3 linked regions of the Allochromatium vinosum DSM 180 genome follow. The protein of the gene in region 1 binds, or shares a complex with, the protein of each later gene. Links are inferred from orthologs where the notes say so. Each region holds a gene or a part of one and is shown in the gene's direction. Other genes may lie near its edges. The genes, in order: ALVIN_RS08190, sdhC and sdhA.

Evidence for each region.
Region 2: the proteins of ALVIN_RS08190 (region 1) and sdhC are in contact, whole or in part, in a solved structure (PDB 1NEK), measured with the Escherichia coli proteins. The link is inferred for Allochromatium vinosum DSM 180 from one-to-one orthologs.
Region 3: the proteins of ALVIN_RS08190 (region 1) and sdhA are in contact, whole or in part, in a solved structure (PDB 1NEK), measured with the Escherichia coli proteins. The link is inferred for Allochromatium vinosum DSM 180 from one-to-one orthologs.

Annotation. Positions count from the first base shown.
Region 1 is NC_013851.1:1,914,107-1,917,035, reverse strand. Bases 1-2,775 are described here. They hold ALVIN_RS08190 (succinate dehydrogenase iron-sulfur subunit), read left to right. Parts: upstream 1-929; coding sequence 930-1,622; downstream 1,623-2,775. Other genes in these bases: galE (UDP-glucose 4-epimerase GalE), read left to right, coding at 2,434-2,775; ALVIN_RS08180 (protein YgfX), read left to right, coding at 1,926-2,384; ALVIN_RS08185 (FAD assembly factor SdhE), read left to right, coding at 1,623-1,922; ALVIN_RS08195 (toxic anion resistance protein), read left to right, coding at 1-776. Outside these bases: more of galE, read left to right, coding at 2,776-2,929. UniProt on the Escherichia coli protein: Two distinct, membrane-bound, FAD-containing enzymes are responsible for the catalysis of fumarate and succinate interconversion; the fumarate reductase is used in anaerobic growth, and the succinate dehydrogenase is used in aerobic growth.
Region 2 is NC_013851.1:2,245,943-2,248,904, reverse strand. The notes cover bases 155-2,962. They hold sdhC (succinate dehydrogenase, cytochrome b556 subunit), read left to right. Parts: upstream 155-1,269; coding sequence 1,270-1,656; downstream 1,657-2,962. Other genes in these bases: sdhA (succinate dehydrogenase flavoprotein subunit), read left to right, coding at 2,013-2,962; sdhD (succinate dehydrogenase, hydrophobic membrane anchor protein), read left to right, coding at 1,661-2,005; ALVIN_RS09765 (HAD family hydrolase), read left to right, coding at 155-1,199. In the rest of the region: more of ALVIN_RS09765, read left to right, coding at 1-154. UniProt on the Escherichia coli protein: Membrane-anchoring subunit of succinate dehydrogenase (SDH).
Region 3 is NC_013851.1:2,244,357-2,247,480, reverse strand. What follows is about bases 1-2,970. They hold sdhA (succinate dehydrogenase flavoprotein subunit), read left to right. Parts: upstream 1-588; coding sequence 589-2,352; downstream 2,353-2,970. Other genes in these bases: ALVIN_RS09745 (bacteriohemerythrin), read right to left, coding at 2,502-2,921; sdhD (succinate dehydrogenase, hydrophobic membrane anchor protein), read left to right, coding at 237-581; sdhC (succinate dehydrogenase, cytochrome b556 subunit), read left to right, coding at 1-232. In the rest of the region: ALVIN_RS17110 (helix-turn-helix domain-containing protein), read left to right, coding at 3,100-3,124. UniProt on the Escherichia coli protein: Two distinct, membrane-bound, FAD-containing enzymes are responsible for the catalysis of fumarate and succinate interconversion; the fumarate reductase is used in anaerobic growth, and the succinate dehydrogenase is used in aerobic growth.

The DNA of each region.
Region 1 (2,929 bases):
TCGGCACGCCGCTGCAACGCTATTTCCAGAAATTCGAGACGGCGCAGGAGGCGCTCGACGGCATCATCAAGGATCTGGAGTCCGGCAAGCAGATGCTGCATCGGGACAACCTGACCCTGAGCGACGATCAGCAGTCACTGCGCGACAGCCTGGATCAGTTGCGCCGCCAGATCGGGCTGGGCCGGATCATCGACCGGCGTCTGGAAGACAAGGCGCTGGAGCTGCCCCAGGACGATCCCAAGCGCCGTTTTCTCGATGAGGAACTGCTGTTTCCGCTACGCCAGCGCATCCTGGATCTGCAACAGCAGCTGGCGGTCAGTCAGCAGGGCATCATGGCTCTGGAAGTGGTCATCCGGAACAACCGCGAGCTGATGCGCGGCGTGGATCGGGCCATCAATGTCACGGTCTCGGCCCTGAATGTCGCGGTCACGGTGGCGCTGGCGCTGGCCAATCAGCGTCTGGTGCTGGATCGGGTGGAAGCCCTGAACACCACGACTTCGAATCTGATCGCCGGCACCGCCAAGGCGCTGCGCACCCAGGGCGTGGAGATCCAGAATCGCGCCGCATCCACGGTGCTCGACATGAAACAGTTGGAGCAGGCGTTCACGGACGTGATCGGTGCCATCGATGAGGTCTCGCGTTACCGGCGCGAGGCGCTGCCCCAGCTCGATGCCCAGATCGACCGTCTTGAAGTGCTGGCGAATCAGGGCGATGCCGCCATCCAGCGCATGGACAAGGGCGATGCCGCCCAAGTGGGTCGGGCGATCACTCAGTAGGATCGGGGGCCGTGCGGTTAACCAGGAGATCCGGCTGTTTTATTGCGGCGCACAAAACAGGTAGGATGCACAGGTTAGCGCGAATCGTCCGAAGCCTCTGGATCGCCGCGTATTCGCCCAGTCTCCAACAGCCAACCGTCTCGGGTATCGACGATGAGAATCAGCGTATATCGCTACAATCCGGACACCGACCCGCGTCCCCGGATGCAGGACTACGAGGTCAAGACCTTCCAGGGCATGATGTTGCGTGATGCACTGCTGGAAGTGAAGAAGCAAGACGAGTCCTTCAGCTTTCGTCACTCCTGCGGCGAGGGTGTCTGCGGGTCGGACGCGGTCAACGCCAATGGTCGCAACGTGCTGGCCTGTGTCACGCCGATCACTGAGCTGAAGACGCCGATCGCGGTGCGTCCGTTGCCGGGGCGTCCGGTCATCCGCGATCTGGTCGTCGACATGACCCAGTTCTACGAACAGTATCGCGCGGTCAAGCCCTATCTGGTGCGCAAGGATCCGCTGCCCGAGCAGGAGATCCCGCAGAGTCCGGCTGATCGCGACAAGCTCGACGGACTCTATGAGTGCATCCTCTGCGGCTGCTGTTCCACCGCCTGTCCGTCGTTCTGGTGGAATCCCGACAAGTTCCATGGGCCGGCGGCACTGTTGCAGTCCTGGCGCTTCCTGGCCGACAGCCGCGATCAGGCGACCGAAGAGCGGCTCGATGCGCTGGAAGGACCGTACAAGCTGTTCCGCTGCCACAGCATCATGAACTGCGTCGAGGTCTGTCCCAAGGGACTCAATCCGACCCGCGCCATCGGGCACATCAAGGAGCTGATGCTCGAAAAGGGGCTATAAGTGGTTGACCCGAGCGAATCACGGCCGCTTCCCACCGATGACGCACGGGAGCTGCAACGTCTGCGCTGGCAGTGTCGGCGCGGGATGCTGGAGCTGGATCATCTGCTCGCGCGCTTTCTCGATCTCGGCTATGCCGAGTTGTCCGAGAGCGAGCGGCAGGATTTCCTGGCGCTACTCGGCGAACCGGATCCGCATCTGAGCGACTGGTTCATGGAGCGTTCCGAGCCGCCCGAACCGCGTCAGCGTGCACTCGTTGCACGGATCCTCGCGGTCGTGAGCGAGTCGCCACGCGCAGTCTAGTCCATGGATACGCATCGAGCGTATCCGCCACTCGTACTGTTCCCGCGTGTTTCGCGCCGGCTCGTGTTCCTGGCCGTTGCAACACCGATGCTGGCGCTGGCTGTGATCCTGGCGCTACCGCTCGGCTGGCTGACTCTGCCGCTGATCTCGGCCGTATTGCTGGGCGCCCTGCTGACGCTGTTGGGTGATGTGCTCGGGCGTGCGCCTTGGTCGATCCGGTGCGCAATCTGGCACCCGGATGGATTCTGGACGCTGAGGCTCGTCTCCGGACGCGAGATCGAAGCCCGGCTCTCGCCCGCGACCTTCGTCAGTACGCTGGGCGTGGCGCTCGTGTTCATCGTCGAGGGTTCCTGGTGGCGGCGACGCACGCTGGCGCTGCCCCCGGACTCGCTCGATCCCGAGACGCTGCGCCGTCTGCGCCAACGTTTGCGACTCGCCGGCGAGCGTGTTGAGATAGCCTGAAGGTCGAGTAACAGCGGATTTCATTCGGACTGAACGGAGCACACAAGACATGCGAGTTCTAGTGACCGGCGGGGCCGGCTACATCGGCAGCCACACATGCCTGGAGCTGCTGCAGGCGGGTATCCATGTCGTAGTAATCGACAATCTCTGCAACAGCCGGGAGGAGTCCCTGCGCCGTGTCGGCGAGATCACGGGGCAGGCTGTGGGCTTCTTCGAGGTCGATCTGCGCGATCGTGAAGCCCTCGGCGAGATCTTCAGCCAGGGCCGGTTCGATGCCGTGATCCATTTCGCCGGACTCAAGGCGGTGGGTGAGTCGGTGGCGCAGCCATTGGAGTATTACGACAACAACGTCCAGGGCACCCTGACGCTCTGTCAGGTGATGGCCGAAGCCGGGGTGCGCAACCTCGTCTTCAGCTCATCGGCGACCGTCTATGGCGATCCGACGAGCGTGCCGATCCGTGAGGATTTCCCCGTCGGGGCGACCAATCCCTATGGGCGCTCGAAGCTGTTCATCGAGGAGATCCTGCACGATCTGCATGTCTCCG
Region 2 (2,962 bases), 330 kb from region 1 along the record:
TCGCCCGCGACGGACAGGTGCTGCTCGACATCGCCCGTCGGCTCGGGCCGGCGGATCTGGAGACGCGCTATCTGCACGTCTCGCGTCTGGCCTGTCATCGCTGTGTCGATCAGGATTACGAGGCACTGGTCGACTGGATCCTGGTCTCGCACCGCGAGATGTCGCTCATCGACATCGCCCATCGTCTGAGCGCCCGGCCCGAGACCCTGATTGAACGGCTCCAGGCGGCCACGGGCCTGACTGGATCACCCGATACACCGCTCGATGACCGCACCCGGCGGCGTCTGCGCACGCTGTTCGTCTCGAACCCCGAACTCAAGGCGCTCGTCCTCGAACAGGCCGCGCTGGAGCGCGCCCGTCTGCTGGACTATCTGGATCAGGAAGGGCTGACCACAAGCGATCCGGTCTGTCTGGTCGATGTCGGCTGGAGCGGGACCATCCAGGATTCGCTGCACGCCATCCTGAACGGCGATGAGCCTAACCGGGTCAGCCTGCACGGCCTCTACTGGGGCCTGATGGGCCAGGCACGCGCCGGCGCCGCGAGCAACCGCAAGACGGCCTTCGCCTTCCAGCCCGGCCAGTTCTGGCGCGATCCGACCGCCCTGCGCGAGATCGTCGAATGCTTCACGGCGGCCGATCACGGCAGCACTCTGGGCTACGAAGCGCGCGCCGGCGTCCATCACCCCATCCTCAACGCCGAGGGCGCCGAGATCCGGGAATGGGGTCTGAGCGCATTTCGCGCCGGCATCCACGCCTTCAGCGACAGTCTCAGCCGATGGCTCACGCCGGCTGAGATCATGGCCCTCATGCCTCATTACTTCAGCCGTCTGGAATTCCTGGTCGAGCGCCCGAGCGTACTGCTCGCACGCGAGATCGGCGACTTCCCCTATTCGCCCGACCCGACCGGACGCCTGCTGCCCTTCGCCCCGGCCCTGAGTCTCGGCGAGGCCCTGACCTATCATCTGAGTCCGGGCACCCGACGAGGGGCCATCACCCGCTGGCGTCAGGGCAGTCTGGTCAACAGCGCGCCCCCGGTGCGCCTCCTGATGTCGTCCAAGGCCAACCGCGTCTCCGGACTGCTGCGTGCCGTCCATCCGCGCGCGCTGGTACGCTTCCTGCCCTATCCGGCGCTGATGTGGCTCAAGCAGCGACTGCCGACGCCGATGCTCCGGGCCGCCCGTGCCATGCTGCGAATGTGATAGCAGTTGCCGGACCGGGTGACAAATCGATATTCTGTTGCGCCGCACAAAAGACTGGATCCCTTCCAAGATGACTACTCCCAGACCCGTGTTTCTCGACCTGTTGCGGATCAAGCTGCCGCTGTCAGGTATCGTCTCCATTCTCCACCGCGTCAGTGGTGTACTGATGGTGCTCACGATCCCGATCGTCGCCATCCTGTTCCATCAGGCTCTGTCCAGCCCCGAAGGCTTCGCGGCGACCGCCGCCGTTCTGGATACCTGGCTGATCAAGCTGGTTCTGCTCGGACTGCTCTGGGCGCTGTTCCATCATCTGGTCGCCGGGATCCGTCATCTCTTCCTGGACTACGGCGTCGGCCTCGATCGTGCGATGGCGCGCGAAACCGCCCGTCTCACGCTCTATGCGGCGCCTGTGCTGCTGGTGCTGTCCATCATCCTGTCGTTCCTGCTGGGAGACTGAACGCATGAGTCGTCAAGCATCCGGACTCATGGCCTGGCTGTTGCAGCGCACCACGGCCATTTATCTGTCCTTTCTCGCGGGCTATCTGCTGCTCAAATTCATCTTCGACGCCCCCGCCGACCACGCCGAACTGGTGGCCTGGGTGGCGCATCCGCTGGTCGCCATGGCGCTGATGCTCGGCGTGCCGCTGGTGCTCGCCCATGCCTGGGTCGGCATCCGCGACGTGCTGATCGATTATGTGCGTCTCACCAATCTGCGCGTGGGTCTCATGACCTGGTTCGTCTTCATCATCGTCGCCTCCGGACTCTGGTTCGTGAAGGCGATCATCACTGCCGGCATCGGGGGTTGAGTTCCGTATGAGTCTTCCAACACGTCATTTCGACGCCCTCATCATCGGCGCCGGCGGCGCGGGCCTGAATGCGGCGCTGCAACTGGCCGGCGCGGATCTGCGCGTGGCCGTCGTCTCCAAGGTGTTTCCGACCCGCTCGCACACCGTGGCCGCACAGGGCGGCGTGAACGCGGCGCTCGCCAACGTGCTGCCCGACTCCTGGCACTGGCACATGTTCGACACCGTCAAGGGTTCGGACTATCTGGGCGACCAGGACGCCATCGAGTTCATGTGCCGCGAGGCCATTCCGACCGTCTATGAGCTGGAGCACGCGGGCGTGCCCTTCTCGCGCCTGGACAACGGCAAGATCTATCAGCGCCCCTTCGGCGGCCAGAGCCAGAACTTCGGCGGCGATCAGGCCGCGCGCACCTGTGCGGCGGCGGATCGCACCGGACACGCCATCCTGCATACGCTCTATCAGCAGAACATCCGCGCCCGCACGCACTTCTTCGACGAGTTCTTCGCCATCGATCTGGTGCGCGACGCCGAGGGCATCATCTGCGGCGCCCTGGTGCTGGAGATCGAGACCGGCGAGCCGCTGCTGATCGAATCCAAGGCCACACTGCTGGCGACCGGGGGCTGTGGTCAGGTGTTCCGCACCACGTCCAACGCCCACATCAACACCGGCGACGGCTGCGCCATGGCCCTGCGTGCCGGCATCCCGCTGATGGACATGGAGTTCTTCCAGTTCCATCCGACCGGCATCGCCGGCAAGGGCATGCTCATCACCGAGGGCACGCGCGGCGAGGGCGGCTATCTCGTCAACAAGCATGGCGAACGCTTCATGGAGCGCTATGCGCCGCGCGCCAAGGATCTGGCCAGCCGCGACGTGGTCTCGCGCGCCATCGTCACCGAGGTCAAGGAAGGACGCGGCTGCGGTGAGAACGGCGACTATGTGATGCTCAAGCTCGACCATCT
Region 3 (3,124 bases), 330 kb from region 1 along the record:
AGGCTTCGCGGCGACCGCCGCCGTTCTGGATACCTGGCTGATCAAGCTGGTTCTGCTCGGACTGCTCTGGGCGCTGTTCCATCATCTGGTCGCCGGGATCCGTCATCTCTTCCTGGACTACGGCGTCGGCCTCGATCGTGCGATGGCGCGCGAAACCGCCCGTCTCACGCTCTATGCGGCGCCTGTGCTGCTGGTGCTGTCCATCATCCTGTCGTTCCTGCTGGGAGACTGAACGCATGAGTCGTCAAGCATCCGGACTCATGGCCTGGCTGTTGCAGCGCACCACGGCCATTTATCTGTCCTTTCTCGCGGGCTATCTGCTGCTCAAATTCATCTTCGACGCCCCCGCCGACCACGCCGAACTGGTGGCCTGGGTGGCGCATCCGCTGGTCGCCATGGCGCTGATGCTCGGCGTGCCGCTGGTGCTCGCCCATGCCTGGGTCGGCATCCGCGACGTGCTGATCGATTATGTGCGTCTCACCAATCTGCGCGTGGGTCTCATGACCTGGTTCGTCTTCATCATCGTCGCCTCCGGACTCTGGTTCGTGAAGGCGATCATCACTGCCGGCATCGGGGGTTGAGTTCCGTATGAGTCTTCCAACACGTCATTTCGACGCCCTCATCATCGGCGCCGGCGGCGCGGGCCTGAATGCGGCGCTGCAACTGGCCGGCGCGGATCTGCGCGTGGCCGTCGTCTCCAAGGTGTTTCCGACCCGCTCGCACACCGTGGCCGCACAGGGCGGCGTGAACGCGGCGCTCGCCAACGTGCTGCCCGACTCCTGGCACTGGCACATGTTCGACACCGTCAAGGGTTCGGACTATCTGGGCGACCAGGACGCCATCGAGTTCATGTGCCGCGAGGCCATTCCGACCGTCTATGAGCTGGAGCACGCGGGCGTGCCCTTCTCGCGCCTGGACAACGGCAAGATCTATCAGCGCCCCTTCGGCGGCCAGAGCCAGAACTTCGGCGGCGATCAGGCCGCGCGCACCTGTGCGGCGGCGGATCGCACCGGACACGCCATCCTGCATACGCTCTATCAGCAGAACATCCGCGCCCGCACGCACTTCTTCGACGAGTTCTTCGCCATCGATCTGGTGCGCGACGCCGAGGGCATCATCTGCGGCGCCCTGGTGCTGGAGATCGAGACCGGCGAGCCGCTGCTGATCGAATCCAAGGCCACACTGCTGGCGACCGGGGGCTGTGGTCAGGTGTTCCGCACCACGTCCAACGCCCACATCAACACCGGCGACGGCTGCGCCATGGCCCTGCGTGCCGGCATCCCGCTGATGGACATGGAGTTCTTCCAGTTCCATCCGACCGGCATCGCCGGCAAGGGCATGCTCATCACCGAGGGCACGCGCGGCGAGGGCGGCTATCTCGTCAACAAGCATGGCGAACGCTTCATGGAGCGCTATGCGCCGCGCGCCAAGGATCTGGCCAGCCGCGACGTGGTCTCGCGCGCCATCGTCACCGAGGTCAAGGAAGGACGCGGCTGCGGTGAGAACGGCGACTATGTGATGCTCAAGCTCGACCATCTCGGCGAGTCGGTCATCGCCAAGCGGCTGCCGGGCATCCGCGAGTCGAGCAAGATTTTCGCCGGTTGCGATCCGGTCGTCGAACCCATCCCGGTGTTCCCGACCGCGCACTATGCGATGGGCGGCATCCCGACCGACCGCTTCGGGCGCGTGGCCATGCCGGCGGGCACGGGTTCCGAGGAGGTCGTGGTCGGACTCTACGCGGCGGGCGAATGCGCCTGTGCCTCTGTACACGGCGCCAACCGTCTCGGCGGCAACTCGCTGCTGGACATCCTGGTGTTCGGGCGTCTGGCGGGCAAGGACATCATCGACTTCGTGCGCGAGAACCCCTACCAGCGCGCCGCCGATTCGGCGAGCCTGGATCAGGCGATGGCGCGGCTGACGCGCTGGGAGCAGAAGGGTGAGGGGGCCACGGTGCAGGAACTGCGCGCCGAGTTCCGAAAGTGCATGGAAGACCATGCCGGCGTCTTCCGCACCGAGGAGATCATGTCCGAAGGCGTCGAGCGTCTGCGCGCGCTGCGCGACCGGCTGCCCGAGGTGCGTTTGACCGATCACTCCAAGGTCTTCAACACCGCGCGCATCGAGGCGCTGGAGCTGGAGAACATGGTCGATGTGGGTCTGTCGATCGCCGTCTCCGCCCTGCATCGTCAGGAGAGTCGTGGCGCGCACTCACGCCCCGACTATCCCGAACGCGACGATCAGGTCTGGCTCAAGCACAGTCTCTATTATCAGGACGGCGACCGCATGGACTACAAGCCGGTGCGTACCAAGCCGCTGACCGTCGAGTCCTTCCCCCCGAAGGAACGGGTGTACTGACGAAGGGCCGTCAGGCCATACCCCGCCCGGGCGGCCAAATCAATCGCCGCCCGTATCAAGGATCCATTTCGATTGAAACAATCCGGCTGGACTGCGCTATGCTTGTCCACCGGACGCGCATGAACTCGCTTTGTGTCGGAGCGGGAGCCTCAGATCGTCACCCGAGCGTCTCCCGTTTTGACATGCAGCGAATACAGCATGTCCTCATCGGCGATATGATCGATGAGCCAATCCTGGGTGATGTCGAGCGCACGGTCGGCGAGATCCTGGCTGGGACCGAAGATCATGAGATCGTTCTCCAGCTCGTCGAGGCGACGGAAGAAGGCCGCATGCTGGCGCAGGTGATCCTTGAGTCCGGGATAGTCGTGCTCGCGCATGAAGGCTTCTTCGGTTTCGAAGTGCCGATTGGCATAGTCGCGCATGAAGGTGATCGCCTCGACGACAGCGTTGCGACCCTCGCGATCGAGGATGTCCTCGTACAAACGGTGAGCCGCTTCGAAGAAGCCGCGGTGTTGCTCGTCGATCTCGGCGATGCCGATCGAGTAGACGTCGGACCAGTCTCTTAACATGTGACACCCAGTCTGGATTGGAACTCATGAACCCGGCGCGCGGGGTCGGCGCCTGACTCGGCTTGATCATAGCCCAATGCGCCCGGCGATTCGCACTGGATTTGCTAAAGTCACTCGCAGCGTCGGGCCGAATAACATAATCGAACATCGGACACACCAACAGCGGGGTCATCGCACAGTGGAACCAGAATTCGCCCAACTCT